One region of the Tissierella sp. genome, then DNA from elsewhere that is predicted to be linked to it. Evidence: a T-box and tRNA genes for the amino acid it is inferred to sense, from the RefSeq annotation. Region 1 holds a T-box; the other holds one or more tRNA genes.
What was found. A T-box is a leader RNA that pairs with one kind of tRNA and senses whether it is charged. The one in region 1 lies ahead of RIN63_RS07820 (valine--tRNA ligase), so its partner is inferred to be a tRNA-Val.
Positions count from the first base shown of each region.

Region 2: it has a tRNA-Val gene. The T-box ahead of RIN63_RS07820 (valine--tRNA ligase) is inferred to sense a tRNA for this amino acid. The anticodon was not compared.

Region 1 is NZ_JAVKTS010000003.1:35,437-52,139, forward strand. Features, by position in the region: tRNA gene RIN63_RS07740 (tRNA-Cys) at 80-153, opposite strand; tRNA gene RIN63_RS07745 (tRNA-Gly) at 172-246, opposite strand; tRNA gene RIN63_RS07750 (tRNA-Phe) at 260-335, opposite strand; gene hslO (Hsp33 family molecular chaperone HslO) at 426-1,301, opposite strand; gene RIN63_RS07760 (methyltransferase domain-containing protein) at 1,326-2,087, opposite strand; gene RIN63_RS07765 (small, acid-soluble spore protein, alpha/beta type) at 2,089-2,274, opposite strand; gene RIN63_RS07770 (type II CAAX endopeptidase family protein) at 2,324-3,232, opposite strand; gene hpt (hypoxanthine phosphoribosyltransferase) at 3,304-3,828, opposite strand; gene RIN63_RS07780 (single-stranded DNA-binding protein) at 3,993-4,667, opposite strand; gene RIN63_RS07785 (hypothetical protein) at 4,872-5,504, opposite strand; gene RIN63_RS07790 (polysaccharide deacetylase family protein) at 5,525-6,295, opposite strand; gene RIN63_RS07795 (polysaccharide deacetylase family protein) at 6,469-7,563, opposite strand; gene RIN63_RS07800 (alpha/beta-type small acid-soluble spore protein) at 7,767-7,979, shown strand; gene RIN63_RS07805 (DUF4364 family protein) at 8,080-8,628, shown strand; gene RIN63_RS07810 (hypothetical protein) at 8,620-9,549, opposite strand; gene RIN63_RS07815 (folylpolyglutamate synthase/dihydrofolate synthase family protein) at 9,626-10,918, opposite strand; gene RIN63_RS07820 (valine--tRNA ligase) at 10,933-13,584, opposite strand; T-box leader at 13,630-13,843, opposite strand; gene pgsA (CDP-diacylglycerol--glycerol-3-phosphate 3-phosphatidyltransferase) at 13,878-14,426, opposite strand; gene RIN63_RS07830 (ABC transporter substrate-binding protein) at 14,532-15,533, shown strand; gene RIN63_RS07835 (ABC transporter ATP-binding protein) at 15,601-16,703, opposite strand, start outside.
Region 2 is NZ_JAVKTS010000004.1:535-17,237, reverse strand. Features, by position in the region: gene RIN63_RS10620 (spermidine/putrescine ABC transporter substrate-binding protein) at 1-108, opposite strand, end outside; gene RIN63_RS10615 (ABC transporter permease) at 110-895, opposite strand; gene RIN63_RS10610 (ABC transporter permease) at 889-1,722, opposite strand; gene potA (spermidine/putrescine ABC transporter ATP-binding protein) at 1,725-2,765, opposite strand; gene RIN63_RS10600 (XRE family transcriptional regulator) at 2,786-3,325, opposite strand; gene RIN63_RS10595 (TPM domain-containing protein) at 3,631-4,392, opposite strand; gene RIN63_RS10590 (LemA family protein) at 4,406-4,909, opposite strand; gene thiI (tRNA uracil 4-sulfurtransferase ThiI) at 4,982-6,148, opposite strand; gene RIN63_RS10580 (cysteine desulfurase family protein) at 6,153-7,307, opposite strand; gene RIN63_RS10575 (lactate utilization protein) at 7,327-7,929, opposite strand; gene RIN63_RS10570 (asparaginase) at 8,287-9,282, shown strand; gene RIN63_RS10565 (hypothetical protein) at 9,427-10,428, opposite strand; gene RIN63_RS10560 (hypothetical protein) at 10,647-11,657, shown strand; gene RIN63_RS10555 (nucleoside recognition domain-containing protein) at 11,713-12,165, opposite strand; gene RIN63_RS10550 (nucleoside recognition domain-containing protein) at 12,177-12,677, opposite strand; gene RIN63_RS10545 (ribonuclease H-like domain-containing protein) at 12,737-13,714, shown strand; gene RIN63_RS10540 (DUF1576 domain-containing protein) at 13,949-15,217, shown strand; tRNA gene RIN63_RS10535 (tRNA-Ile) at 15,341-15,417, opposite strand; tRNA gene RIN63_RS10530 (tRNA-Val) at 15,421-15,496, opposite strand; tRNA gene RIN63_RS10525 (tRNA-Trp) at 15,544-15,618, opposite strand; tRNA gene RIN63_RS10520 (tRNA-Ile) at 15,730-15,806, opposite strand; tRNA gene RIN63_RS10515 (tRNA-Phe) at 15,841-15,916, opposite strand; tRNA gene RIN63_RS10510 (tRNA-Ile) at 15,970-16,046, opposite strand; tRNA gene RIN63_RS10505 (tRNA-Ser) at 16,115-16,205, opposite strand; tRNA gene RIN63_RS10500 (tRNA-Ser) at 16,262-16,350, opposite strand; tRNA gene RIN63_RS10495 (tRNA-Lys) at 16,413-16,488, opposite strand; tRNA gene RIN63_RS10490 (tRNA-Gln) at 16,529-16,605, opposite strand; tRNA gene RIN63_RS10485 (tRNA-Arg) at 16,613-16,689, opposite strand; tRNA gene RIN63_RS10480 (tRNA-Gly) at 16,702-16,703, opposite strand, start outside.

The DNA of each region.
Region 1 (16,703 bases):
TGTAGGACGACTATTTCCCCCAAAAACAGTTTTAGGACAGATTGAGTATTCTCAAACTGTCCTAATCTTTGTATTTCTATGGAGGCGGCACCCAGATTTGAACTGGGGGTAAAGGTTTTGCAGACCTCTGCCTTACCACTTGGCTATGCCGCCATATTTATAGTACATATTTGGAGCGGAAGACGAGATTCGAACTCGCGACCCTCGCCTTGGCAAGGCGATGCTCTACCACTGAGCCACTTCCGCATCAAAACTGTAATGGTGCCCGAAGCCGGAATCGAACCAGCGACACGCAGATTTTCAGTCTGCTGCTCTACCGACTGAGCTATCCGGGCATTGTATATGTACGCCCATAGATTAGCTATCGGGCGAAACAGAACAATTTTTAGTATATATCAAATCCAGTTAAATGTCAACTATTTTTGTTAATCTTTTATTAGTTTTTCTAATTCTTCTTCAGAAAAATGATATTTTGTATTACAGAAATGGCATACAACTTCAGCTTCTCCATCTTCTTCAATCATATCTTCAATTTCTTTTTTCCCTATACTTAGTAATACTCTTTCTATTCCATTTCTAGAACAATCACATAGATATTTAACTTCTATTTTATCCAATATCTCCATTTCAAATCCATCTAATAGCTCATGCATAATATCTTCTGGTGATAATCCCTTATCTATTAGTGTGGATACAGGCTCAATCTTTGATAAAGCTGTTTCTATTCTATTAATATCTTCATCAGCCACTCCAGGTAATAATTGAATGATATATCCACCTGCAGCTCTAACAGAAATATCAGTATCCACTAATACACCAAGACCTACTGCGGATGGTTGTTGTTCTGAATACATATAGTATGCTGCTAAATCCTCAGCTATCTCTCCTGATATTAGATTGGACTGCCCAATATAAGGCTCCTTAAGGCCTAAATCCATAGTAGTGGTAATAGTACCATTTGATCCAACAACTCTACCAACATCAAGCTTTCCATCTGCTCTACTAGGTACATCTGCATGTGGATTATCTACATATCCCTTAACCTGCCCATTATTTCTTGCAACCATGATAATATTTCCCAATGGCCCTCCACCAGAGATCTTTAGTGTAAGCCTGTCTTGTTCATTCTTCATCATAAATCCCATCATTGTAGCAGCTGTTAGACTCCTTCCAAAAGCTGCAGTAGCAGTTGGTGATGTATCATGGGCCAGTCTAGCATCTTCAACCATATTAGTAGTCGTAGCCACAAATACTCTTATACTTCCTGATTTATCTATACCTCTTATTAAATAATCTTTCATCTAAATCCTCCAAGTGAATTACAATCATTTTATTGCAACAAAATTTATCCTTTCGGTTTTGTCTATTGGTTTTTCAAAAGCAAAGGCTTCATAATAATGAATATCTTTAAATCCTGCTTCTTTTAGTAACTCTATTATTTCCTCAATCCTATAAGCTCTTTCCTGGTGTTCCTCGTCAAATCTCTGAAAGTCTTCTCCGTCTTCACTAGTGAAAAAAGTCAAATAAAACTCGCAAATATCCCTTTCTTCATCATAGTAGTTCTGCCAAGTATAGAATACATTTTCTTGATCTTCTATAAAAGTATTATTACCTATGATATATTTTAGCTTGTAATATGAATTTATATCAAATATAAATATACCATCTTCTTCTAAATGATTCCATACATTCTTAAAAGTTTCAAATAAATCTTCCTTTTCACAAATGTAATTTATACTATCACATATAGCAATAACAGAATCAAATTTTTGATTTAAATTAAAATCAATCATATCTTGTTCCATTATCTTTACATTTTTATACCTTCTTAACTTGTCATAGGCTTTAGAAAGCATGTCTGATGATAAATCAAAGCATGTTAAATTATATCTCTCTTTTGCAAAATAATAAGAGAGATTTCCTGTTCCACATGCCATTTCAAGTATTTTCTTAGGATTTTTATTATATCTTTTAAAGATCTCTTCTATATAATTAAACCAATTCTCATAGTTGAAATCCATCATTAGTTGATCATAAATGCCTGCAAATCTATTATAAGTGTCTATAACACTCTCCCCCTTTGTTATTTCACTCTTCTTTTGTTTTCATTTGTTTTTTTCTTACAGTAATTAAACCGCCAATTCTGCCAGACTCCTTTGCAGTTAAGCCTGCCCAACCTACTTCCTTAATCTTGTCAGTCAAACCTAATTCCTCAGCTATTTCAAGTTTTAATTTATCAGCTATTGTTTCTACTTTTTCCTTCTTTTTTGCCATGTATAATCCCTCCTATGTATATTATTAGGAAGGACCCCTTTTATTATTCTTAAATGAACAAATATTTAGTGTTTATTACAACAAATAAAATTACAATCCCAATCAAAGGGATATAATGAGTAAGTTTAACATCTTCTTCAATGATTTCCTGTTCTACTACTTCATTACCTTTAGGTAATCTCTTGATTAATCTTACTAGAATAGCCAAAGATAATAAAGCTAAAACGCTAAACCCAGCTAATGCTATTAATAATTGCAATTGATATGATATCTCGTAAGCAGGAACTTCATCCATTGCATTTTGTGCATTCAATGCAAAATATCCAATTGTCATAGCAATTCCATTGTTTAATACATGCCCAATCATTGACGCAAAAATTGAATTCGTCTTATATACAGTAATACCAAATATTATCCCTAAAAAAGTTGGACCTATGAAATTTTGAAGATTTAAATGAAAAAGCCCAAATAATACTGCAGAATAAATAATTGCTTTCTTTTTCCCCACACTGCCATAAGCATGCATTATAGTACCTCTGAACATTACTTCCTCACAAATTCCTGGTGCTAATGCTATAACAAACAATGCAAAAAAGTACATTGCTGGATTATCTGGAATAGGTACAGCACTAGGAACAGTCTCCCCGAAGAAACTAAGAATAGTCAACATTAAAGTATTTAGAAATATTGCTATGGGGTAAGAAAAAATGGTAATTAAAATTATGTACCATACTTGCTTAAAGCTAATTTTATTGAGCCTCAATATGTTCTTTATAGATAATCCCCTTAATTTCAAGTAAATCAAATTAGGCAATAGAATTATTATGTACTCCGTAATAAGCAATCCAGAATATATTTCTCTACTTTGTACTAAAGACCCTAGTACAAACAATGCAATCCCAATTAACAAGTATAATATATTTGTTTCAAATATAGAACTTTTCTTCAATTCCTCCATTACACACCTCTCCCCTGAAATTTAAATAGCAATACAAATACACCTACAGAGAATCCTCTGTAGGTGAAATTTTAATCAAATGTAAAAATATAAGGAATATTCCTGTAATAATCTCCATAATTAAGACCATAACCAACAATAAATACATCGGGAATACTAAATCCTACGAAATTAGGTTCTAAATCTACCTTTCTTCTACTAGGCTTATCTAGCATAACACAGATCTTAACAGAATTAGGGTTTTTTGATTCTAATAAATCTTTAACCTTCTTCAAAGTATAACCAGAATCCATAATATCATCTACAATTAAAATTTCTTTCCCATCCACTTTAGTTCTAATATCATGTACTATTTCCACATTTCCAGAAGATATTTCATCATGACCATAGCTAGCAGTGGTCATAAAGTCAATTTCAACAGGAATAGATATTTCTCTAACTAAATCTGATGTAAAAATAAAGCTTCCTCTTAGCAACGACACTACCAAAAGTTTTTTTCCTTCGTATTCTTCACTAATGATCTTGCCTAACTCCCTAACCCTAGTACTTATATCTTCTCTGCTGTATAGAGTTCTCTCTTTCTTGCTACTTTCCAAGCTAATTCTCTCCTTTCATCTTAAGTTAATATCGTTTGGATTTTTAATTAATAATTTTTTAATTTCTCTAAGTTCTCTCAAAATATAATTTAGTGTATATTGAATGCTAACTAATATAATCACTATTATAACACTAATTATCATTTTTGTATCCATAAATTATCTTATCCTTCCAGTTCGTATAATTCCATCCTATTATTGTCGTTTTCAACATATTCAAGCTTGGAAACTGATACCTCAAAAGCAATTCTCGTGTCCACTTCTCCTGAATGATGTTTCTTTTGATATTCCCTACTTTGAATTCTACCCCATAGTTTAATATGATCTCCTATAAGCATCTTCTCACAAAATCTAGCATTTCTGCCCCAGGCAATACATGGTATATAATCTGATTTATTGTAAGCTCTATTTACAGCTATTAATATATCCGTTATTTCTCTTCCAAAAGGAGTAGTTCTATAGATTGGTTTCTTACATATATACCCATCTAGATAGATTTCATTTGGCTTTCTCAAAACTTCTGTCAATTCTTCTTCATTTGGTATGTATACATTTTTAGCAAATATAGTTAGAACCAGTTTGTTGCTGTTTTCAATATACCTATTATATGATCTTAGCTGCCCTTCAATTATAACATATTGCCCTACAAATAGGTCCATGTCAACTATAATTCTTTCTGAAACAGTTATTGGCAGTAAATCTACAGAATCACTAAGCCTAGGCACTTCTAGATCAATGATATAAAATCCTTCTCCATACATTTCATGACTAAAAACCTTCTCCCTAGCTATTTTTCCAACTAATTTCACTGCATTTGTCTCAATAATCTTATCTGTCATTTTCATTATCCCCCTCTATTCCTATGTATTCTAATATATATCTAATATATTCTGATAATAAAAAAATATAACAAAAAACAAAAATAATAGATATAAATTTTTCATTTGCATATATCTATTATTAGACAAAAGTTTTAAAAATCCTTCTTTTTTTGAAAAATTTGTTAAATTATTTTCAATTATTTTTTTAACAAACTTATTTTACTACTTATTTGAATTAAATATGGTAAAAGGATTAACTGAAGATATATCTATTCCTAGTAATAACACTGATGCAATTACACCTAATGTCGAGTAAATATCAACCTTGTTTTGTGAATTTATCTTTACTGGCAATTCAAATGGTTCAATAATATCATTATTAATTGTTCGGATTTCTCTCTGTAAACATATATTAGCCTCTATTAAATCGTGAATATTATAACTAGAAGGATTGAGGGTGGCTTTGTTATTAAATCCATAAGTTATTACTAAAGATTCAATATTATCTTCTAATATTGAAGTCAAATTACATTCATCACAATTAACTATAATATGTTTTGAAGTTTTAAACATTTTCTTTAGTTTTTCATTTTCATATTCTTTTGGATGTAAAAAAGTATGGACAAGTATATTATATTCAATCCCTATATCCACTATGGAATTAAATATATTAGGTCGTATGTCCATTAGAATAATATTATTATTTTCTTTAGTTAATATTGCTATATTCTTCTCTTTGTTTTCATAGTAGATATTGTAATTGTACATAGTGAGTATTTCCTTCAATAATTTAAAAGTCATTCTTTCAATGGAATCTTCTACTATTCCTATAGATATTATCTTCTGTTGATTCACATTATCCCCTCAAATCATGTCTATTTAATCAATATCTGTCTTCCACTATTATCCATCATAAAATTTTCTTTATATATTAATTCTGAAATTGGAACAATTTCATAACCACTTTCTTGTAATCGTTCTATGACTATTGGCAAATATTCCTTAATAAACTTAGCATTATTATGAAACAGAACTATTGATCCATTCCTCACATTTCTCGTTACCCTATCAACTACTGATTCTACTCCTAGCTCCTTCCAATCTAAAGAGTCAATATCCCATTGTATTGTAAAATATCCATTCTCTCTAAGAGTCTGAATAAGCAAATCGTTATAATCTCCAAAAGGCGGCCTAAATAGTATAGGCTTTTTATCTGTAAGTTCCTGGATCTTATTCCCAGTAGTATTAATCTCTTCAAGGATTTTCTCTTTGCTTAGTTGACTCATATTAGGATGAGTGGTGGAATGATTACCAATTTCATGACCTCTAGCAACTATTTCTTTTACATGCTCTGGAAACTTATCTACCCAAAATCCAACTAAAAAAAATGTACTCTTAACATTGTATTTATCTAGTGTATCCAATATATCCTTTGTGTATTCATCACCCCAAGCAGCATCAAAGCTAAGAGAAATTTTCTTTTCTTCTATTTCTACACTATAAATGGGCAATTCTTTAGTAGGTGCAAATACAGCCACAATATTTTTTGTAGTCCTAACGGAAATATATACTAAGGCAACTAAAGCCACACATAAAACTATTAATAATCTAATAGTAATATTATTCTTATTATATTGATTTCTCATCTACATCTCCTCCCTTATATAATATAATTATTCAGAAATTGCATTTATATTACAGGAGAAAACCTTTGTTACAAAGTAAATAAATAAAAAAACAGATCCTTCTCTAGGCTTAGGATGATTTATATATCAGCCATAGAGTCAAAGGATCCTTTTATAATATATTTTTAAATATCTTATTCACCGTACAAATATAGTTCTTTTTCCTTCAATCTTTCTAAATCTATGGTTTCTTCTAAAGCTAAAGGAACAGTAATTACTTCCTTTACTCCATCAGAAATATATCTTTTCCCTGGGTTCTTATCAAAATACTCTAGCCAATTGTACAAGCCCACATTATCCACCTTGGTCTCAGATGCTCTAATTCTAGGTATGGATAAAGGATTAAATTTATTAGATATTGGGGACTGAGCTGGATTCCATCCAACATTTAATATTGCAATGTTCTCATAACTAATATTATTGTAGCTTCCTTTATGCAAATACTCCTCTAAAGATTTGTCCTTTGGCCTTTCTCCATAGCACAGGGCATATGTGTTTACATTATATTCAGGTAGTACCTTGTTTATGGCCTCTAGCTGCTTTGCTATAACTTCCTGTATTACTTCCTTATCATCTGCTGTTTTCATACCTCTATGGTCAATTGTATGATTGCCTATTTCATATCCATTTTCAAGTAAATAATTTAATTTATACTCTAAAAATTCTGGCTGTCTAAATGCATTAGTTCCAAATACAAAGAAAGTTGCTGTCGAATTAAAGTCTGGATATTCCTTCTTGAAATCTTCCAAAATACCAATGGCTGAATTAGGATCTATAATATCTTCTCCTTGGTCATTCTTTATCATTCTAAAGTTATTCTCATTGCCATCATCAAATGTAAGAACTACAGGTGTTAATCCCTGTTCTAAATCGATATTATTATTTATATAATCACTTAGGCTAATAGGTCTATATCCATTTTCATAAAGTGTTAATAAATCCTTTTTAAAATTCTCTGGTGTTCTTACCCATTCTGCTTCTTCTTCACCAATATTGTGGTACATTAAAATCATTACTTCTCCAGCCTCATTTGGCTTTAAGCTTAAATCAATTAATTCTTTTGGATCCTTTTCCTCTACTTCTTCAATAGGTTCATCTATATCCTCTGTTATTGAATCCACAGGGGTATTCACTACAAGATCATCCTTTGAGATATTCTTTGAACATCCTACAAAAGTTAGTGATAAAGCACAAGTCAAAATTAAAACACTCTTTTTCATGAATTTCATTTTTTTCATCCTCTGTCTAGTTTATTTTTTATGTATAAATTAATTATACATTAAAAAAGTCTTAAAAGAAATTCAAATTAGGATTATAATCAATAATGGTTATAATTATACATATTATAAGAAATTACCAGCATATTTATTTTCTAAAAGGTTATATTAATCTTACAACAACAAAGAAGTTGTTGAAAAAGGAGGTTTGTAAAATGGCTAATAATAGTGGTAGTAACAGAATAGTTGTTCCAGAAGCTAAAGCAGCCTTAAACCAAATGAAATTAGAAATCGCTAATGAACTTGGAATATCAAATTACGAAAATATGGATAAAGGTAATTTAACTTCTAGACAAAATGGGTATGTTGGTGGCTATATGGTTAAAAAATTAGTTGAATCAGCTCAAAACCAATTAGCTGGAAAATAGTTTTATAGAAAATTTATGTAAAATAAAGAAGTGGAATTCCACTTCTTTATTTATTGTGATATAATATAAGGATATAATACATGAAAAGAGGTGTAAAATTATGTTTATTGAGAACACTGAGGAACTGGCTCAGAGCAAATTGCTCCTATTATATCTAATAAAACATTCCAATACTACTTTTACTAATAGTGAAATTACTGAGTTTGTATTAGAAAAAAATTACATGAATTATTTTTTAGTTCAACAATATTTATCCGAACTAATAGAATCCAAATTTATAGAGACATCCAAAGAAACCGCTGGAGATGTGTATCTCATATCGGAAAAGGGTGAAATAGCATTATCATACTTTGAAGAAAGAATTCCAAATAGAATAAAACATGAATTAAATCATGAATTTAGCGAAATATTGAAGAAGGAAAAAGTTAGTGCTCAAGTAGTCTCAGAGTTCTTTGAAAAAGATAACAATCAATTCGTAGTAAACTTAAAATTAGTAGAGAACGATCAAACTCTATTTAGTCTATACCTTGATGTAGCCACTAAAAAACAAGTTGACTTAATTTGTCATAGATGGGAAGAAAATACCGAATCTATATATCAAAGTATAGTTAATCTTCTAACCAATGAAAAAACAACCCCTTTAGAGTAGGAGAATCCCATTTGGTTCATGTCCTACTCTAATTTTATTTATGATTTGATTATTAGATTCATCAATTATAGTTAATTCATCATTTAATATATCAACTATATACAGCTTTTCATTTCCATCCCACTTAATATTAATTGGCATCTTACTTAAATGAATCTTTGAAATATTAATTTCATCATCTAAATCTATCTTATAAATATATCCATCCTCCACATTGGAAAGATAAAATACATCCTTCCCCTTAATCTTGATGAAGTTGGAAAATATCCCCTTCAAATCGACACTCATAATAGTCTTGAAATCATCTAATTCCATTTCAGATAAATTACTATAATTAAGTATGCCATTATTTATATATGATAAAACAAACAATCGCTTACCCTCTATTTCAACCTTAATAGGTTGCTTACTTAAAGTTATAGATGTAACTTTTTCAGTAACTAAATCAAAAACATTAATCGTATAACAATTACCATTTGCAATAAAAGCCTTTAGACTATCTTCATCTATTTTAATATCCGTTGGTCTTTCTCCCATTGAAATATCCTCTATTAATGAAAATGTTTTTTCATCTATAATGGAAATTGAATTAGAATCACTATTTACAACATAAATCTTACCCTTATAGCATTTTATACAAGTTGGATTTCTTCCTACCTTTATGAATCCTAATAGCTTAATATTCTCCATATCTATCTTCATAATAGAATTATCATAGGAGTTTGCAATATATATCCATCCTTCTTCACTTAAGACCATATCAAATGGCCCTAATTGGTTGTTTTCCTGAGTTAAACCATCTTCTTCATCTTCTATAAGTTTGGATAAGTAAATGGTCTTAATTTCACACGAGTCAGCTAAACTAACTAAGGTTAAACTATCCTCTCCGGTATTAGCTACCAATACACTTTTATAAGCCAATATATCACCTCCCTGTATATAGTAATTTATGCAGGAAAGGATATATTGGTGAAATATAAAAACAACTGTAGCCAAGCTACAGTTGTTTTATTAAAGTCCTGACTTCTCCTATTAAATATAGTGAACCACCAAATACTATCATATCATCATTATTAGCTAATTCTAGAGTCTTCTCTATTGCATTCTTAATATCCTTCTCTATAAAAACATTTTTATTATGCTTAGATATTTCTTTTCCTAAGTCCTCAGCTGCTAATTTCCTTGGCATATTAACTTCAGTAACTACAATTTTATCTGCTAAAGGAGCTAACAATTCAACCATATGGGAAGAATCTTTATCCTTTAGTATTCCAAGACCTAAGATCAGTTTATTGTATTTAAATAAGCTAATTGCTTTTTTAAGCTGAGCTACACCCTGGACATTATGGGCCCCATCTATTAAGAAAATAGGATCTTTTTTCATGACTTCCAATCTACCAGGCCATTTAGTTTTCAATAGTCCATCTCTTATCTGTTCGTGTGAAATCTCTAAAAGTCCTTTGTTTGCCAATATTAGCAAAGTTGTCAAAGCTAATGTAGCATTATATATTTGATACTCACCAATCATGGAAATCTTTATATCTTTCATTACTAAGTCTCCATAATGAAAATCAAAAATAGCACCTGAATCAGATAATTCATTTATCTTGATATTTTCCATAGGACAAAAATTAAATTCAGCTTGCTTGTCTTCTGCTACTTCTTTTATTACTTTCAGTGCATCTGCTTCCTGAGGATAGGAAACTACTATGCTATTTTCTTTTATTATACCTGCTTTCTGATAAGCAATCTTTCCTAATGTATCCCCCAAAACATCTATATGATCATAGTCTATTGTTGTAATAACAGATATTAAAGGAGCTTTAATAATATTTGTACTATCAAATCTACCACCTAATCCAACTTCTAAGACAACATAGTCTACCTCTTCTTCTTTGAAATACATAAAGGCTATAGCAGTAACTATTTCAAAAGTAGTAGGATGTTCTAAGCCTTCTGCAACCATAATATTAGCTTTTTCTTTTATTAAAGATGTGATTCTCCCTAATGTTTCATCAGGTATATCTTCATCATTGATTTGAATCCTCTCATTAAATCGCTCAATATAGGGTGAAGTAAATAATCCTACCTTATAGCCTGCAGCTTCAAGGGTATGAGCCAAATAGGAAGAAGTAGAGCCCTTTCCATTGGTTCCACCTATATGGATGTATTTTAAATCATCTTGAGGATTTCCAAGTAAGCTCATTAATTTACCAATAGAATCAAGACCTAACCGAGAGCCAAATTTATCCTTATCATTTATATATTCTAAAGCCTCTTGATATTTCATTCTAGTATCCCTCTTTATCTGTTTGATTTTATGCTTTCTAATCTTTCAACTACCTTTTCAAGCATTTCTTCATATTTCTTTTGTTTTTCCTTTTCTTCTAATACTACTGCCTCCGGAGCTTTCTTGATGAATCCTTCATTGGATAGTTTGCCAACCACCCTCTTTATCTCTCCTTCAAGCTTTTCCTTTTCTTTTTCCATTCTCTCAATTTCCTTGTCAAAGTCAATTAAGTCTTTCAAAGGTAAGAATACTTCACATTTACTTAATACTATTGAAATATTATCATCCCCTATACCATCCTTAGAATCTATTATTTCAATTTCTTCAGCAGATGCCAGGTTCTTAAAGTATCTTTGACCATTTTCTATAATATCTCTAACTCTACTATCAGTAGTCACAAATATTTGATTGGATTTTTTAGAAGGTACAATATTCATCTCTGCCCTAGCATTTCTTATACCCTTTATACCCGTTTTTATAAACTCAATAGACTCTTCTGCATCAGAGAAATACAATTCATCATTAAACACAGGCCAAGAGCTTAGTATTAGTGGAGTTTCGTTTCCTGGCAGATGTTGCCAAATCTCTTCAGTAATAAACGGCATAAATGGATGTAATAGTCTTAATATATCCTTTAGAACAAACAGTAAAACTTTCTCTGCTGTTTCCTTGCTTTCTTTGTTCTCGCCATATAGTCTTGATTTAACCATTTCAATATACCAGTCACAATATTCATCCCAGATAAAATCATAGATCTTCTCAGCAGCAAAGCCTATTTCATATTTATTTAGATTATCTGTTGCCTCTTTTACTAAGGAATTCAATTTGGATAATATCCATTTATCTTCTTCCTCTAGATTTTCTAATGTAAATGTCTCTTTAGCTACATCTTCTTCTAAATTCATAAGAACAAATCTAGTAGCATTCCATAGTTTGTTTGCGAAGTTTCTATTTGCCTCTACTCTCTCAATGTAAAACCTCATGTCATTTCCCGGGGAATTTCCTGTAACTAAGGTAAATCTTAGAGCATCTGCTCCATATTCATCAATTATTTCCAATGGATCAATACCATTACCTAAAGATTTACTCATCTTTCTACCTTGAGAATCACGAATTAAACCTGTTAAAAATACATCCTTAAATGGAACTTCTCCCATCTGTTCAATACTTGAAAATACCATTCTAACTACCCAGAAGAAAATAATATCATATCCCGTAATTAGTACATCTGTAGGAAAGAAATAATCAAGGTCTTCTGTTTTTTCAGGCCAACCTAGGGTTGAGAAAGGCCATAAGGCAGATGAAAACCAAGTATCTAAAGTATCAGTATCTTGACGCAAGTTTCCGCTACTACATTTACCACATTTCTCAGGCTTGGTTCTAGATACAATAATTTCTCCACAATCATCGCAGTAATATACTGGAAGTCTATGTCCCCACCATAATTGTCTAGAAATACACCAATCTCTAAGGTTTTCTAGCCAATTCACATATACCTTACCAAATCTTTCTGGTATAAAGTTTACCTCACCATTTCTATAAGCATCTAAGGCTGGCTTAGCCAATGGCTCCATCTTTACAAACCATTGTTTAGATATAAGGGGCTCTACTATTGTAGTACATCTCTCACAATGACCTACTGAATTTTGATGGTCCTTTGTCTCTACTAAATATCCTTGCTCCTCTAAATCAGCAATTATTTTCTTTCTTGCCTCATATCTTTCTAGACCTTCATATATTCCACCATTTTCACTAATGCTTCCATCTTCATTCATAATAATATATTGGCCTAAATTATGTCTTTCTCCAACTTCAAAATCGTTAGGATCATGGGATGGAGTAATCTTAACTGCTCCAGTACCAAATTCCATCTCAACATAGCTATCAGCAATTATTGGAATCTCTTTATTCATTAGAGGCAGAATTGCAGTCTTACCAACTAAATTCATATATCGTTCATCATCTGGATTAACAGCAATAGCCAAGTCACCTAGCATAGTCTCTGGTCTAGTAGTTGCTATAACTATATGGTCATTACTATCCTTTATAGGATATCTGATATGCCATATATGACCTTCTGAATCCTCATGTTCAACCTCTGCATCGGATATAGCAGTTCTACAACTAGGACACCAGTTAATTATCCTATCTCCTCTATAGATTAAGCCTTTTTCATATAATTTTATAAATACCTCTTCTACAGCTTTGCTAAGTCCTTCATCTAAAGTAAACCTATCCCTTGACCAGTCACAGGAAACTCCTAGTTTCTTAAGTTGATTTTTGATTGTACTACCATATTTTTCAGTCCAATCCCAAGCCTCTTCTAAGAATCCTTCTCTCCCTAGCCCTTCCTTGGTCTTACCTTCTGATTTAATCTTGTTTACAACTCTAGCTTCAGTGGATATACTGGCATGATCTGTACCAGGCAGCCAAAGTGCTGAATACCCTTCCATCCTCTTCCATCTAGTCAAAATATCCTGTAGAGTATTGTTTAATGCATGCCCCATATGAAGGCTACCCGTTACATTTGGTGGTGGCATCATTATGGTAAATGGTTTTTTATTCTTATCAATTGTTGCTACAAAATGACCGTTATCATTCCAGTATTTGTAAAGTCTGTCTTCAAAATCTTTAGGGTCATAGGTCTTTGGTAAATTTTCTAACATTTCAATTCCTCCCTTAAAATATATTAAACCCTCCATCCTTATAATGCAAAGGACGAAGGGTAATTCGCGGTACCACCTTAATTCCATGGAAATTCCATGGCTCTTAAATAAATATAAGGGTTTAACCCTTCAAGCTTACTTATTTTCTGCTTGAATGCTCAAAAGCTACCTTCAGTAGATACTGGACTTAGGATCTCTCAGCGCACAATCCTTTCTCTGTATAGGGTATTTACCTACTCCTCTTTTTCAAAGCTTAATCTGAAATTATTTACTTAATTATATATTCATAAAATTTATTTGTCAACTACATCCTTATTAGTATTCTTCCTCAATCCAATAAAAATAATCAAATAATTTATAAATGCAATTATATTAAGTATAACTGTTAAAATAAATAATACCGTTGACACTATTTCCGGTAATTTAAATACTATAGATAAGGTAGCTGCATAGAAAGATAATGTTGCAATCTTTCCGTATTTATTTGAAGGCATTACTTGCTTTCCTTTAAATAAATATAGTACTGCTCCACCTGCAATCATCATAAGTTCTTTTACCCCTAGTGCAAGCAATATCCATGGGGGAATAATTCCTTTGGTAGTAAAGCTTATAAGTATGGTAAACATCATTAACTTATCTGCAATAGGGTCTAATACTATCCCTAATTTTGTAGATAAATCATACTTTCTTGCTATATATCCATCGGCTACATCAGAAATCCCCGCTAAGATAAAAACAATTCCTGCAAATAAAATATTATTATCTAAATCAGAATAAAAAAAGTATAGATACACTGGGATGAGTAATAATCTCAAGACTGTTATCATATTTGGTATATTCATTCTATCCCTCCCTTATAAGACTAATTTGTAACCATTACTTTATTGTAGAATATTATAACACTAAATAGAACTCTCGTATACCTATTTTATGTAAGGAGGGATATAATGTCAAAGGTTTTTAGAAAATTCTCTTTAATTTTAATTCTCATAATGGTACTATCACTATGTTTAGCAGGATGTAAAAAAGAAACGGACCTAGTACCTGTTAGGTTAATTGAAGTTACCCACTCATTATTTTATACCCCACAATATGTAGCTTTAACACAAGGTTTTTTTGAAGAAGAAGGATTAAAAGTTGAATTAACTAATGGAAAAGGTGCAGATAAATGCATGACTGCATTACTCAGCAACGAAGCTGAAATTGGTTTTATGGGACCAGAAGCATCTGTATATGTTTATAATCAAGGAAGAGATAATTATGCAATTAACTTTGCCCAATTGACACAAAGAGATGGATCATTCTTAGTAGGTAGAGAAAAAGATGACAACTTTACATTTGATAAATTAAAGGGCAAATCTGTACTTGGTGGCAGAAAAGGTGGCATGCCTGAAATGACATTAGAATATGTAATCAAAAATCATGGTCTAGTAATAGGCGAAGATGTTGAAGTAAGAACAGACATACAATTTGATGTATTGGCAGGAGCTTTTGTTGGTGGAGAAGGAGATTATGTAGCATTATTTGAACCTGTAGCAGCTACATTAGAGAAGGAAGGTAAAGGCTATGTAGTAGCTTCTATAGGTGAAGAAGGCGGATATATACCATATACTGCCTACTCTGCAACTAAGGAATACATCGAAAAGAATCCAGAAATAATCCAGAAGTTTACAAATGCCATTTATAAGGGAATGGTTTGGGTTCAAGAACATAGTAATGAAGAAATTGCAGATGCTGTAATGCCGCAATTCCCTGACACAGATAAAGATGTACTAATTTCTCTAATAGAAAGATATAGAAATCAAGACTCTTGGAAACCTGATTTGATTATTACTGAAGATGGATTAAATCATATGATGGACATCATGGAATTGGCTGGCGAATTAGATAAAAGAGCTGATTATGAGAAGATTGTAACAACTAAATTTGCTAAGAAAGCCATGAAGTAGAAAAGATACGGGCCATATTTGGCCCGTCTTTTATATTCATAAATAGTAATTAAGGAATGATAGTAACCTAAAATTCAATTATTTCATCATATGAATCGAAGCTTTCATGAGATATTATAAAAATTAGTTTTGACTTTCTATATTTATCAATCAACTCATAAAAGTTCTTTTTACTATCTGTATCCAATGCAGAAGTTGGTTCATCAAAAATCCAAATATCTGATGATGAAAGAAAAGTACGAACCAAAGCAATCTTTTGGCGTTCTCCACCAGACACTTCATCATTTACTGAATCAAGTTCGGTATCATATCCTTCTCTTTTTAAGTTTGCAATATTCGCGATATTAAACTTATCAAAGATGAATTCCTTATTAGTGTTCCTCTCCTCTGAATAACTTTCAGACCTACTCTTGCAAAATAGATTATCATTTAATGACTCACTTAAAATGAATGGTCTTTGCTCTACAATGGACATATTTGAAGACCTCACTTTTGAAAAATCTATATCTTTTAATGGGTAGTCATTAATAAAAATATCACCACGAAAATCCAAACCAAATAACCCAGCTAATAAATTTATAAATGTAGTTTTTCCACTTCCATTACTACCTTTAATCCAGTAAATTTTACCTTTTTCAAATCGTTTATTCAATTCAAATACAGTCTCTTTATCATAATTAAAGCTAACATTATCAAAATGGATACTATCTATAGAATTAATCTCTAATTTTCCATATTTGTACTCTACATGATTTGTATATTGCATTAATCTATCATAACTAGATTTTACATTCTGTAAATAAGTACCTAAATGCAAAAAGTAGTCTGTCGAACTTAATAATTTTGAAAAATAAGTAACTAAAACTACAAAAATACCTATACTCATGTTCCCCAGAAGTACCATATTCCCACCGTATAAATATAGAAAAACCTGAGCACTCATAGTTATTGCTGAAGTGAGAAAATCAAAGATATTTGATAATTTTATTTCTTTAACTAACTCATGTTTATAAGTCTCAAAAACTAAATTTTGCTTTTCAACGGTTCTAGAAAAAAAACCATTTATTTTAATAGACCTTAAATTGCCTAATAGGTTGTATAACTTACCGAAAAAGTTAGATTGCGTGTTTTTTACTTTTAGGGATTGATCATATAACTTATTCTTAAAGA
Region 2 (16,703 bases), on a different contig from region 1:
GCCCCAATTATATACATTGATACTTGGTCTACTATCACCACATCCTGATGCTATAACTCCAACAATTAAAACTAAAGCTATGAATAAAATAGATTTCTTTGTCTTCAAATTAAACACCTCTCTCCAACTCATTTTTTTCTGTTCTCTTATTTATTATTAATAGCATTATCAACATACCAACAAACATTAAGGTAGATAATGCGTTAATTACAGGATTTATTCCACGCCTTGTCATAGAAAATATTTCAATACTTAGGTTTGATACGCCGTTGCCTGTATTGAAGAAGCTAATGACAAAATCATCAATTGATAATGTAAATGCCATTAGTCCACCTGTGATTATTCCAGGCATTATTTCGGGTATAATTACCTTCCGAAGAGCATAAAATGGCGTTGCTCCTAGATCCATTGCTGCTTCTGCTAAATGCTTATTCATCTGCTTTAATTTAGGTAACACTGATAATACCACATAGGGTGTACAAAAAGTAATATGAGATAAAAGCATAGTTGCAAAACCAAATTCCATTTTTAAGAATCTAAATAGTGCCATTAGCGATACTGCAGTAACTATATCAGCATTTAATACTGGTAGATAATTTAAATTCAAAGCGATTTTCTTATTCAAACCAGGTAGATTAAATATTCCAATAGCTGCAAATGTACCTAATATTGTAGATATAATTGTTGATAGAGTCGCTATTAGAAAGGTATTATAAAGAGCCTTCAATATCTCAGCATCCTTAAATAATTCTACATACCATTTTAATGTAAATCCAGCCCATACCCCTCTTGATTTGGAATCATTGAAGGAGAACACTATTAGTACAATAATTGGTGCATATAAAAATAAAAATATCAAAAAAGTATATAACTTCTTAATACCTTTATTTACCATAGTCCTCCACCTCCTCCTTCTTTCTCCTTATCAAATTTAGATGTAAGTGCCATTGTTAAAAGGATAAACACCATTAGTATTATAGACATAGAAGAACCGAAATGCCAGTCTCCAGTCCACCTAAATTGCTGTTCAATAAGGTTTCCTATTAAATTAGATTTATTTCCACCTAACAGGCTTGATATAATAAATGTGCTCACTGCTGGAATAAATACCATGGTTATGCCTGTAATAATACCAGGGATACTTAAGGGTAGTATGACTTTGCTAAATACTTCCATTTTATTAGCGCCTAAATCTTCAGCTGCCTCTATTAAATTTTTATCAATTTTTACAAGGACGGAATATATAGGTAAAACCATAAAAGGTAAAAAGTTATATACCATCCCAAGTAAAACAGCTGTATCATTATACATTAAGTCAAGTGGCTGAAATCCTATTTTTGTAACTAAATAGTTTATAAACCCGTTCTTGCCAAGTAAAGTAAGCCATGCGTAAGTTCTTAATAAAAAATTCATCCACATTGGTATTACAAACATTAAAATCATAAGATTTCTTTTTCTTGCCTTCTCCTTAGATATAATTAATGCCATGGGATATCCAATTATCAAACAAAGAATTGTTGAAACAACGGCCAAATTCACCGACCTACCTAATACCTTTAGGTAAATTGGATTAATAAATCTTTTAAAATTAGCTAGACTAAATTGAAATGTAGAAAGATTTTGACTATCACCAACGGTAAAGGCAAAATATAATACTAGAAAAAGTGGAATCAATATAAATATTCCCATCCAAATTAAATATGGATATGATGCTTTTTTCATTTTCAACTTGCTCTCACCTTCTTCATTATATGAATGTTTTCAGGTAGTACAGACATCCCTATTTCTGTTCCAATAGGTTTCATTATTGTTGAATGTATCATCCATTCAAAATTTGGAGCTTGAACCATTATCTCATAATGAACACCCTTAAATGTAACTGATGTAACTACACCACTTAGACAAGCTTCATCTATAGGTACTATATCTAGATCTTCAGGTCTTATGACTACTTCTATGTTTTCTTCTTTATCAAATCCCTTATCTACGCAAACAAATTTCTTTCCTGCAAATTCAACTAAGAAATCCTCATGCATAATCCCATCTATAATATTACTTTCTCCTATAAACTGAGCTACAAAAGCATTCTCAGGTTCATTATATATATCAACAGGTGTTCCTATTTGTTGAATTTCACCTTTATCCATTACAACTATAGTGTCTGACATGGTCAATGCTTCCTCTTGATCATGGGTTACATAGATAAATGTTATACCTACTCTTTTTTGCATATTCTTTAATTCAATCTGCATATCTTTTCTAAGTTTTAAATCCAAGGCTCCTAAGGGTTCATCTAGTAAAAGTACCTTAGGCTCATTTACTAAAGCTCTAGCAATTGCAATCCTTTGTTGTTGACCTCCACTAAGGGAATCTATTGTTCTGTTTTCAAAACCTTGAAGATTTACAAGTCTTAGCATTTCCTTAACTCTCTTATTTATTTCATCCTTATGCATTTTTTTAATCTTTAATCCAAAGGCTATATTGTCGAACACATCTAAATGCGGAAACAAAGCATATTTTTGAAAGACTGTATTTATTTGTCTTTGATAAGGTGGAACATTACTAACATCCTTCCCCTCAAATAAAACCGATCCATTAGTTTGTTGTTCGAATCCGCCTATAATCCTAAGAGTAGTGGTCTTGCCACAGCCACTTGGCCCTAAGAGAGTCAAAAATTCATTTTCTTTAATATAAAGATTTATATTATTTAAAACAGTAACTCCATTATAATCCTTAGAGATATTATTTAATTCAACTGCGTACATTTTTCTTCCTCCCATCATCTTTAGAAACTAGGTGGCGTGCTCACCCAAATAACTGAAGCCTTTGTCTTTCCTTCATTTGATATATAATGGTTAGAGTTAGCTTTGTAATAAAAACTCTCACCTTTCCTAACTTTATATCTTTCTCTACCTATATAAACATAAATACTTCCATTTAACACATATCCAAACTCTTCACCTTCATGGGGTATATCTTCTTTTGATCTTCCCCCAGCTTCTAGTTCAATGAGAATCGGCTCCATTCTATTCTTTTGGGCATTTGGTATTATCCATTTAAGTACATACTTTAATTCATCATTTTCTACTTCGAAGGCATCATCTTTAGAAAATACTATTTTCTCATCTATAGTCTCATTAAAAAAATCCTTTAAATTCGTGCCTAATCCTTCTAGTATATCCACTAAAGTTGCTATGGAAGGAGATGCTAAATCTCTTTCTAATTGAGAAATAAATCCTTTTGTTAATTCCGATCTATCGGCTAATTCTTCTTGGGTAAGTGAATTTTGAATTCTTAGCCTTCTAATCTTTTCACCAATTTTCATAGTACACCTCCTATTGAAATCCTAACTATATATTAAATAAAAAGTTTATCTTTACTAAACTTTATATATACTAACTACCATATTATAGACAAATATATAGTAGTTGTCAATAGATTTTTTAATTATTTAAAAATTGTCAAGATGTGTATTATACTTGATTCTAGCTTTTTTAAATTACTATTAGTTTAGTATATATATACGAAATCTAACATTTGGTAAATTTCGTATTATTTTTTCTGTTTTTAAACAAAAAACTGACTTTATATATTAAATAATATATAAAGTCAGTCTATATTTATTAGTATCTACCATTTTCCTCCAGCTCCACCACCACCAGAGCGTCCTCCACCACCTGAAGATCTTCCACCCCGTGATCCTCCAGAGCTTCCTCTGCCTATATTACGCAGTATGGCATAGGTAATCCATCCTCCAAAAAATTTGAAATCTATAATTATCAGGATAATTATACCAATAATAATTGGTATACTAAGGAAATTAAACTCTGATTCATTGCTATCATTTATAGAGGGATGATCCTCAATTGTCAATGATTTATCCAAACTTATAGTATATTCTTCTTCTAATCCTATAAGTATTTGATTAAATCCTGATAAAATTCCATTTGAATACTCTCCTTCTGAGAAATAAGGTAAGATGTAATTATCTATTATTCTATTAACCTTACTATCTGGAAATGGTCCCTCTAGACCATATCCTACCTCAATCCATAATTCTCTATCTGTAGGTACAATTAATAATAGCATTCCATTATCATATTCATCGCTACCTATCTTCCACTCTTCAAAAAGGGATGTGGAATAAGAGTTTATATCTGCTCCTTCTAAAGAATTTATAGTGGCTACTACCACTTGTGCACCTGTTTTCTTATATAATTCTTTGTTCACTTCAAGGATGTAGCTCTCAATCTCTTTGTCTATTACATTTGCTTCATCATAAACATAAAAATCATAATTAGGCTCAGGCAATTTATTACTAGCACCAAAGGCGGTTGTAGTTAGAAGTAGAATTGTACAAAGAATAATAAAAATCTTTCTATTCTTCTTCATATAAAACATCCCCTTAGAAATTTACTTTTGGTAATTCTGCATCCTGCTCATTTATTTCAAAGTATTGAGCTTTTTCAAATCCTAACAAGCCTGCCCATATATTTGTAGGTAGTTTTCTAATCTTCCCATTATATTTCTTTACTGTTTCGTTATATCTCATTCTTTCCGTAGCTATTCTGTTTTCAGTACCTGCTAATTCAACTTGAAGGTCTGCAAAATTTTGATTAGCTTTTAAATCCGGATAATTCTCTACTATTACATTTAATGATTTTATAGCATTAGTTAATCCTGCATCTGCTTGTGCATACTCTTCTGGAGTGCTAGCATTAGCATATTGTGCTCTAGCTGCAGTTATACTATCTATTACTTCTGTTTCGTGAGCAGCATAACCTTTAACTGTTTCTACTAAATTTGGAATCAAATCTGCCCTACGCTTTAATTGGTTCTCAACTTGAGCCCATGCATTATTTATTTCTTCATCTAATGAAACTAGATTATTATATGAACCTATTCCCATAATAACAAACAATACAATAATCCCAACAATAATTAATAAACCTTTTCCCTTCACAACAAATCCCCCTTCAATTTACTCTATTATGGTTATTTTCATGCCTTCTATTGCTTGATCAACAAGAAAATTTATATCTAAAGCTTCTTCAGAAGCCTCAATATCCTCTATCTTTGGTTTTGTAACTGGATGTTTAGGTAGAAAAACAGTACAACAATCTTCAAAAGGTAGTACAGATGTGTCAAATGTTTCAATATCCTTTGCAATCTCAATTATATCTACCTTATCTAAGCCTATTAAAGGCCTAAATACAGGAAGATTAACTGATTCATTGGTCATAGTAATGCCTTCAATAGTTTGACTGGCTACTTGCCCTAAACTCTCCCCAGTTATTAATGCATTTAATTCATTTTCCAATGCTATTCTTTCTGCTATCCTCATCATAAATCTTCTAGATAAAATTGTCATCTCCTTTTCAGGACATTTTGCATTTAGTTCCTTCTGTATATCTAATAAGTTTACACTATACATTTTTATCTTGCCTGTATATCTAGATAGAATAGCAGCCAAATCCTTAACTTTCTCCTCTGCTCTTTCAGATGTAAAAGGATAAGAGTGATAATGTACTGCTGATATTTCAACACCTCTTTTAGCCATGAGAAATCCTGCTACTGGGCTATCTATACCCCCGGATAACAATAGTAAACCTTTTCCATTAGTACCTATTGGCATACCACCATGACCCTTTATCTTATCAGTGTAGACATACACATTCTGCTTAATATCAATAAATAAAAATGTATCTGGCTTGTGTACATCAACACTTAGTTTGTCAAAATTTTTAAGTATAAATCCTCCCATTTGTCTAGAAAAATCTGGTGATTTTATTGGAAAGTTTTTATCCGCCCTATTTGTCTCTATCTTAAATGTGCTGATTTTTTCCTTTTCCATTTTATGTTTCATTATGTCCAGTGCAGCCTTTTCAATATCTGCTACATCTTTTCCTACTCTTATACATGGGCTTATATAAACAAGGCCAAATACTTTCCTCAATCTATTTGTCATTTGAGGAAAATTATGTTCCTCAGCTTCTATATATATCTTACCCTGTTCCTTATATATCTTTTCAAAACCAATATCCTTTATTGCATTTCTAATATGTTTAATCAATTTGTCTTCAAAATATTTTCTATTTAATCCTTTTAGGGCAATTTCACCTAAACTTACTGATAGTACGCTATCCACTAAATCACCTCTTAGTTATTTGTCTAATATCAGATATTGATTCTTTTAATATCTGAATTGTATAATCTATATCTTCTATTGTGTTTTCATATGAGAAGCAAAATCTAATTGCTCCTTCTATCTCTTCATCCTTTAAAGAAATGCCTCGTAATACATGGCTTTTTTCAGTGCCCTTAGAAGAACACGCCGATGAAGTAGATACATATATCTCCTTATCCTCTAAATAATGTAAAAGAACTTCTCCCCTAACATATTTAAATGAAACATTCAATATATATGGAGATGATCTTTCATCTAAGGTCGTGTTAAATTTTATATCTTCTATTTCTTCTTTAATTTTAGTAGCAAAACTTTTTTTCAGTTCATAAGCATGTTTGGCTTCTTTATAAAAATTATCATTCATAATTCTTACTGCTTCACCAAATCCAATAATACCTGTTAGATTTTCGGTTCCAGATCGTAATCCTTTTTCTTGGTTACCACCATATAATATTGGTGCTAGTGTATGCTTTTTATCAATATATAGGCCACCAATTCCCTTTGGCCCATATATTTTATGCCCACTAAAAGAATAACTATCTACACCTGATGCTTTTAGTGAAAGTTCAACTTTGCCAAAGCCCTGAACTCCATCTACATGAAATATTGTATTAGGATTTATTTCTTTAATAAGTCTATTTATTTCAGAAATAGGCTGTATTGACCCAATTTCATTATTCACATGCATAATAGCAACTAGAATAGTCTCTTGAGAAATATTGCTTCGTAGCTCATCTAAAGAAATGATTCCATGTTCATCTACATTTAAATAAGTAACACTATAGCCTTGTTTTTCATAGCTTTTCATTATATTTAAAACTGAAGAGTGTTCAATTTTTGTAGTAATTATATGTTTTCCTCTTTTGTGTAGTTTATTAACCACACTTTGTATAGCTATATTGTTACTCTCAGTACCTCCAGATGTAAAATATATTTCACTACTTTCTACATTCAGATATCTTGAAATATATTCCCTTGATTCTTTTATCTTCTTTTCTGCTCTCATACCCAGCCTATGAAGTGAAGATGGGTTAGCAAAATCTTCAACCATACTCTGGGAAATTACTTTTACAACTTCTTCTCTTGGTCTTGTTGTAGAACAATTGTCTAAATAAATCAAATATATACACCTCTTAAAATTAATATCCTAGTTCTTCATCTATTAAATATATGTGAATTTTAGTGGATCCTGGATTCCTATGAAGTATTACCTCTGCTTTACAAATCCTTTGTGGTGAATCACAATCAATGCATTTTCCTGTATGTACACATGGAGTATTTAGGTTTAATCTTTTAGCATTCATTGGTGCAGCAATATTTTTAATTCTTTCCCTAGCTGCTTCATAATCACTGCAAATTTTGTTTTTTCCAACAAGAATATAAACATCCTTATGTCCGTAAATCATAGCTCCCACTCTATTTCCATTCCCATCCATATTCACAAGCTTACCATCCATTGTTATGGCATTTGTACTAGTAATATAAGTATCTGCATTTTTGGCTTTATTAATTGCATTTTCAATATCTTTTTTCCAATGCCAGTAAACATCATTTCCTCTATCTCTTAAATCTTCGTATAATTCCATTTCTTGAACTGTAATAGATCCACCCATTCCTACAGATTCTTCTAGCTTTATTTGAGATAATAATTCTTCTTTTGCTTCTACAATATTATTAAACATTTTAACTTCAAAGCTATTTCTTTTTAACATGCTTTCTAATTCAATAAATCTACCATCCATCTGAGTCCCTCCTAAAATAACTATCCATTTAATACTATTATATAGGAATTCAATATATTATTAAAGTAAAATTAAAAAATCTTCTATTTCAAAGGCTTTATGTAAACTTCCTGTCTAATTTTGAAATATTTTAAAATAGATATTGCATCTTTTGTCGATATTTGTTATAATGAGTTTGTGGTTATCCCCCTGGTAACCTCAAATAAGATCTCTATTCCCAATACCCCTTTTGAACGGTTTATTTACATCCAAATTGGGTGAAGACTCCTCGGTGGAGTCTTTTTTTTATTCTTTTTTACAATAATTGTGTAAATTATGTTATATTTATATTATAAATATATACTGGAGGTATTTTATATGTCTAATCAGAATAAAGTAGCTATAATATTTACGGGCGGTACAATTTCCATGAAAATTGATCCCCGGCTTCATGCAGCTATTCCATCATTATCTTCCAAAGATATCATTGGAATGCTTACAAATATAGAAGACTTTTCAGAGATTGAAGTCATTGATTATGCTAATGTTCCTAGCCCACATATTACTCCATCAATGATGATGGAAATTGGTGAATTAGTAAAAAAAACCATAGTTAGAGATGATATTACAGGTGTTATCGTTACCCATGGTACAGATACTTTGGAAGAAACAGCATATCTATTAGATTTAATAATACATACTGACAAACCTGTTGTTGTAGTAGGGGCAATGAGAAACAGCTCTGAACTGGGATATGACGGCTCTAGTAATTTGTCTGCAGCTCTTTGCACTGCAATCTCAAAAAATGCAAAAAATAAGGGTGTTTTAGTTGTTATGAACAATGAAGTAAATGCTGCTAGTGAAGTAACTAAAACCAATACTTTATCTCTAGACACATTTAAATCACCAGAATTCGGTCCATTAGGAATAGTTGATAATGATCAAGTCATCTTTTATCGTGATATAGTATCCCATCAATTTATTGATACTGATAATATTGAAGAAAAGGTAGCATTAATTAAATCAGTACCAGGTATGGAATCAGATATATTTGATTTTTATTTAGAGTCTGGCTATAAAGGTATAGTAATAGAGTCCATGGGTAGAGGTAATATTCCTCCGGCAATGGTTCCAGGAGTAAAAAAGGCAATTAGTCAAAACATTCCTGTAGTTATGGTATCTAGATGTCCTACTGGTAGAGTATTAGATTCATATGGCTATGAAGGCGGAGGTAAACATTTGCGTGAATTAGGTGTAATTTTTGGAGGAAACCTACCTGGGCAAAAAATAAGAATAAAACTCATGTTAGCATTAGGACTTACAAAAGATATGGTAAAGGTTAAAGAAATCATTGAACAAAATTTATTTATATAATCTAATTAAAAAGGCCTAATATGGCCTTTTTTTAGAAGCTCTTCTTATATACTCCTTTAGTTCTCCGATTTAAAAATCTCTCAATCTCTTCTATATTATCCTCCAGTGTACTAATTCTTTCTTCCAACTTCATTACTATATTTTCTAAATCCTTATGGGATTTGTAAACTTCTTTTTTTTTAATGGTATCTCTAAGGCATTAGCTGTAGATCCAAAACCAATAAATTCGATGTCTGGACTTACTTTACCAAATGAATGATTTAAGATTACATCTTTTTCAGGAATAATTGTCAGATATTTGTATCTAAGGAAATCTATACTTCTTGAACTATTCCACATATAGACTGATTCCCAACTTTGTCCTCTATCTCCGCTATATCTACTTAATACTTTATTGGATTCTACCCAAGTAATCCATAGCTTATCTTCATAAAATATTATAGTTGGATAAGATGGGCTCCCTTCATTAGATATTATTTCTGTATTCTGCTCAATACCTCCTGCAAAGGATAACCTCTCATATTTTACTACTAAATTTCCATCTATAAATTGGCAATAAGATAAATGTACATACTCATCTATTTTAAGCATATCTAAAAACAATTTCTCAGTTGGTGTATCTACTAATTTTATTCCATCACTCCATTCCAATTTGCTAAAAGAAAATTCCTTTAATTCAATGGTAAAACTACTTTTATAGTATGATAATAGTAGCTTATCATCTAGTCCTATTAGTTTAAATGGATTTAAAGCTCTTTGTGCTGTTATTTCATCAATGGTATAGTTAAACCACTTATTTCCATCATAATAATGATGATTAATATAATATTTCTGTTCATCAACTGATATTCTAGTTTGGTAAACTATATGTATTGTATTATTATTTGTCAAAATATTTAAATCAAATACTTCTAAAATAGGATCCACTGTCAGTTGGATTTCTTCTATTTTACTGTCTTTAATTGTTACTAGAATAAGGTGCATATCTTTGTTCTGGTATACTATATAGATTTTATTTGGATTAACAATAGTTACATCATATTCTTCAAGTATATTTGATGCAATTACCTCTGTCCTATTAGTATCTTTATCTCCACCTAACCTATCCATCAAAATCTCACTTTTCACTTTCCTAACTAATATCATGCTATTATGACTAGTTCTCCCAATGACCCACTTATCTAAGAAAAACGACATTTACTCACCATCTTTCATTAAAATTTCTATAAAATTATTCCCTTCTTAATAATAAATATTAAATTAGTGTTCTTTATATTACTGCTTTATTTGTAACAGAACAATAGTCTGCGGAATATATTATCAATGAGAAGTAAACTTAAATTTATTTAAAAGGAGGAAAAAAAATGGGTACAACAAATATATTACCAGAAGACATTACCCAAAATATTGCTGATAGATGCTGTGTCGGGACAACAGGCTGTGAATGGGATGGAACTCTAAGAAGAGTGGTAACAGAACCTATCTTTGTACAAAAAGTTTACGATGCTATCCTAGTAAACTTACAAGCTCTTAGTACTGTAAATAATGTTAGATTTACTCCTAACTTACCAGCAAATTCCAGAATACTAAGAGTAATAGACATAAGATGTAGAAAATTCTTTAATCCGGCAAATATAAATGACCCTCGTAACTTAATTGTAGATCCTGAAACAATTCTTTCAGGTGGAGAATTTGTTAGAGATGAAAAAGGATGTTTTGTTGAAGTAGTAGGTCCTGATGGACTATCAAATCAAAAGTTAATATTTGCTGACACTACAGAATGTGATGACATTGGAAGAGGTACACCAGTATTTGGTACACAAAGGATATTTTTAAGAGGAAATGTATTAGTAGAAATTGATGTATTAGTTCTAGATTCTAGAGGGAGAAGAATAACTATTACACTGTCTGCTAATATCCCTATTGCACCAGTAAACGCACCTATAGTGCTCACTAATTTCTTTGAATTATGTATACCTTCAGTATTTGATTCAGCTTTCTTCCCAAGATTTGCTGAATTCTGTAATATACTATGTGAAACAAGATTAGCTACAAACAGTATTTCAAGAGATATACGTATAAATCCTGAAACAGGTGAGGTAAGAATCGATTTAATAATCGCACTTTGTATTAGTTGTGAGAAGAAAATAATAGTTCCTGTTCAACTATGCGTACTTTCCACAGGATTTACTCAACTATCACCTGAAACTTCACCAATCTGCGGAACCTTCCCAACTCTATTCCCAAGACAAATAGATTCAGATAGTGTAGGTGGAATTGAAGACCCAGGTAAACCTGGTCGCCCAGGATGTAGAGATAATTTCCGAGGACTAGTTGCAGAAGATTATTATGAAGATGAAAACGATATAGAATAATGAAAAGAAGGTGCTATATTAGCACCTTCCTTTATATTGTTTATATATTAGTTAATCATATCTTTAATTCTATTCGATTCAATACTTTTGATGCAAAATAAGAAATAATTATAGCAACCCCTACCCTTACCCCCAATAGAAGCCATAAATTAGCTCCAATAACTACAAATAAGAGGGTATCCTCAATTACAGCATGACATGCTATTAAAAATATCATTAAAGTATAAAGATCTTTCTTGCTTAAATTATTTTCTTCCACACTTTCTATGATTACTCCTGCTCCATAAGATAGTCCAAAAATCAAACCTATTATCAATGGAAGAACAGCTTCATTTGAAATGTTTAGAAATCTAGCAATAGGTCTCATCTTTTTAGATATCTTGTCTATCAAATCTAAACTCTTAAATATCTCCATAGCTATCATTAAAGGAATTATTATCTTTGCCATTGTAATTACTGAACCTAAAGCCCCAGTGGAGCTCTCTTTTATATATAGCCAAAAATCCATTTTTCTTCCTCCTACAAAATAATATTAAGTATTATACCAGAAGCTATTGTTAAACTAAGCCTAATCAGCACTACCATAATTAGACTGACCCCAGTCCTCTTTGCCACTGCTGATTCTAATAACATGCTGTGGGAAAAGGATAGCATCACTGATAAGATAGTTATTTGCTTGATACTTAAACTCAAGCTAGCAATAACCCCTATTCCAGCATATAAATTAACAAAATTGCCTATTACTAAGGCTAGGGATGCTTCTCCTGGTAATCCTAATAATTTCATAGCAGGTTCAAACCATGATGAAATATATCCTAAGAGAGGTGTCATCTTTAAAAAAGTAATAAAGAAATATACAGGAACTATAATCTTTGTAAGCCTCCATAGGGTAATAAGTCCTTTTTTAAATCCTTTTTTAGTGCTTTCAATTAGCATTAACATCATCCTTCTTAAAGTATTGTATATAATTTCTAGTATCAATATGGCTAATTGAAACTTTGATTTTATATATATTTCCATGTATAATTAAAACATAACAATAGTATTATAACATAAATAAAGAATTGGGTGAACGGATTATGGAAGTCATAAAAAATATAATTTCTCATTCATTAGATATAAGTAAATATTTTGGAGATGAGACTGTCTGCTTTTTAGATATAGAAACTACTGGATTAAGTAGGGATAAAAATGTAATCTACTTAATTGGAGTTCTATATCTTGAGGGCACCGCATGGATATTAAAACAATATTTTGCTAACTCCATAGCTAAAGAAAAGGATTTGTTAGTACAATTTATATCAGATATATCTTCTTTTGGTAAGATAATCACCTACAATGGTGATTCCTTCGATTTACCTTTTATTAACCATAGACTAATGCATCATCAAATAAATAGTAATATATCCAAAGATAAATCTTTTGATATATATAGAATAGTTAAGAATAACAAGCAATATTTAGAACTAGAAAACTTAAAGTTAAAAACTATAGAATTAGCTCTTGGTTTTGAGAGAGAAGATATATACTCTGGACTTGATTGTATTGGATTTTATTATGATTATATTAAATCTAATAATAAATTGATGAAAGATAATACTTTAAAACATAACTATGACGACCTTGTTCACATGCTAGATATAATCACAATATTAGATATTATAGATGATAAAAAAACTATTATCTTAGGATCCCCTAGTAATGTCATTAAATTTTCAATTGATAATATTGTTACTAATGGTGATCTCCTAAATATCAATGGCACAATTAGCAATCCTCTAGATAGTAACATCAAATACTTTGGAGAAAATTATAATTTGATAACTGAAGATTTAAATAAGTTTACTATATCTTTAGAGATTAAGAAGGGATATATATCAGAAAAAGATAAATGTAGATATATCGAAACTAATGATTTCCCAAACATAGATGATCTTGTAGATTCCAGTGGATACAAATTGCCTACTAATATTATTCTCCTCATGGTTGGTAATAAATATTGTATTCCCAATATAAAAAACTTATTAACAAAAATACTTGAAGCTATAGTTATATAAAGGTTAAGTATTTATTCAATACTTAACCTTTTTATAACTTTGTACTTTGTTTTTTTGTGTGTATCCAATGATATATTTTTATGATATAATAAAAAAATATCTTTTAAAAACTTTAATCCCTAAAAACCCCATTAAATCACATAAACGGAAATCCCTTCCATGTTTATATTTAAGCAAACTTTCCAATGATAAAAATAAATTATTAGTACCACTTCACAATATTCAGGAGGTAATATGAAAAAATGGCAAATCTCTATTTCTAATAATAATTTTAATCTTATGTTAATATCTTTTACTCCTATTCTTTTAATTATCATAGGATTCATAGTTGATTCACCTAAAGAAATCTTCAAAGGATTATTCGACATAATTATAGCCCCTGATTTACTTCTAACAGACTATTTAGCAGTTGGTGGTATTGGAGCAACTCTTCTAAATTCAGGGCTTCTTAAGTTATTATGCATTTCCCTTATATATTATTTAAAAATTCCTTTAACAGGACCTTTGATTGCTGCCACATTTACAGTTAGCGGCTTTGCATTCATAGGAAAAAATATTGGCAATGTATGGCCAATTATAATTGGAGGATTGCTATACTCCAATTATAAGAAGATAAACTTTAGGACAATTGTCACACCAATATTGTTCTCGACGACTTTAGCTCCTGCAGTTAGTGAAATTGCTTTTGGTCTAAATGTAAGCCATTATATTAGTATACCCTTAGGTATAGCAACTGGGATATTAATTGGATTTGTAATTATACCAATTTCTATTCATATGTCAACGTTCCATGGCGGATACAACCTATATAATATAGGCTTTACAGGTGGCATCATAGGTACATTACTAACTTCATTGATCAAAGGCTTTGGCTTTAGTATACGAACTCAATCGATTATATCCACAGAATATAATGGGTTTGTTCTAGGATTATTAATTTTCATTTCTTCTTATTATTTACTTATTGGATTTATAATAAATAATAAGAGCTTTAAAGGGTATTCTAAGGTATTAAATCATAGTGGTCATTCCTTAAGTGACTTTACTGAAACATTTGGATATGGTCTAGCCTATATAAATATTGGTATTATGGGCTTTATATCTATTCTCTATGTAATACTTGTAAAAGGTACCTTTAATGGACCTATAGTTGCTGGAATTATGACAATAATTGCCTTTGCTGCTCTAGGAAAGAATCCTAAAAACTCTATACCTATTCTCTTGGGAGTATATTTAGCTACTTTGCTTAAAATATTTGATGCTTCCTCTACTAGTATAATTATGGCTGCCTTATTTGGTACAACACTTGCTCCAATTACAGGTGTATATGGCCCTCTAGCTGGTATATTTGCAGGTTTTTTACATGTTTCTGTTGTATCTAATGTAATACAAGTCCACAGTGGATTGAACTTATATAATAATGGTTTTGCTGGTGGAATAGTTGCTGCAGTACTGGTTCCAATTTTTCAAACATTTTCTAAGGAAAAGGAAGATAATAATTGAAATAAAAAATACCTGCCTAAGTAAGCTATGAATTTATTTAACTATAATTAGAGAATACTTAATTAGATGTTTCTTACCATAATAACAAAAGAACAGACCAATTGGTCTGTTCTTTTGTTATTATGGTGGGCCTTCAGGGACTCGAACCCCGGACCTACCGGTTATGAGCCGGGCGCTCTAACCGACTGAGCTAAAGGCCCCAATGGTGGGAACAACAGGGCTCGAACCTGTGACCCCCTGCTTGTAAGGCAGGTGCTCTCCCAACTGAGCTATGCTCCCAAATAATGTTATTAATTGTTTTTCATCATATGTAGATAATTATACTTTGGCAGGGGTGGCAGGATTTGAACCCACGACATTCGGTTTTGGAGACCGACGTTCTGCCGCTGAACTACACCCCTATGATAGTTTAATAGTGAATATCTAATAATGAATAATTGAAAATATTTAGTTAAAAACTTATTCAATCTTCTCAGTCTATTAGTTATTCACTATTCATAATTTGCTGCTTATGGTGGGCCTTCAGGGACTCGAACCCCGGACCTACCGGTTATGAGCCGGGCGCTCTAACCGACTGAGCTAAAGGCCCATAGTATTATTATACTATGGTATTTGATAATCATTGGTGCCCGAAGCCGGAATCGAACCAGCGACACGCAGATTTTCAGTCTGCTGCTCTACCGACTGAGCTATCCGGGCATGGTAAATTGTTTTGCTTGCAAAATTAATTATGTAGCTTATGAAAAAATACATGGTGGGCCTTCAGGGACTCGAACCCCGGACCTACCGGTTATGAGCCGGGCGCTCTAACCAGCTGAGCTAAAGGCCCCAAAATATTTTTGGAAAATGCATATTAATTTTTAAGCTTCATACTACTTTTTTCAGAACAAATTTTTATGGCGGAGAAGGAGGGATTTGAACCCTCGCGCCCCGTGAAGGACCTACTCCCTTAGCAGGGGAGCCTCTTCAGCCGCTTGAGTACTTCTCCATATAAAAAAATTGTCCTAATGGACACTCCTGTAATTTGTTGCGGAGTGCATTAAATGGCGGAGAGGGTGGGATTCGAACCCACGTGGGCTTGCACCCTAACGGTTTTCAAGACCGCCCCGTTATGACCGCTTCGGTACCTCTCCAAAAACAGCACTATTGTGCACTTGTTCTATGTCTCCACATTCACTTCAATAGTGATATAAATTGGTGATCCATCCGCGACTCGAACGCGGGACACCCTGATTAAAAGTCAGGTGCTCTACCGACTGAGCTAATGGATCTTATTAAATGATTATTAGCTGAAATATTTTTATTGAAAACTGGCTGGGGTGACAGGACTCGAACCTGTGAAATGCTAGAGTCAAAGTCTAGTGCCTTACCGACTTGGCTACACCCCAATATTTATGGCGCGCCTAGGAGGATTCGAACCCCCGGCACACGGATTAGAAGTCCGTTGCTCTATCCGACTGAGCTATAGGCGCATATTTTTAAAATG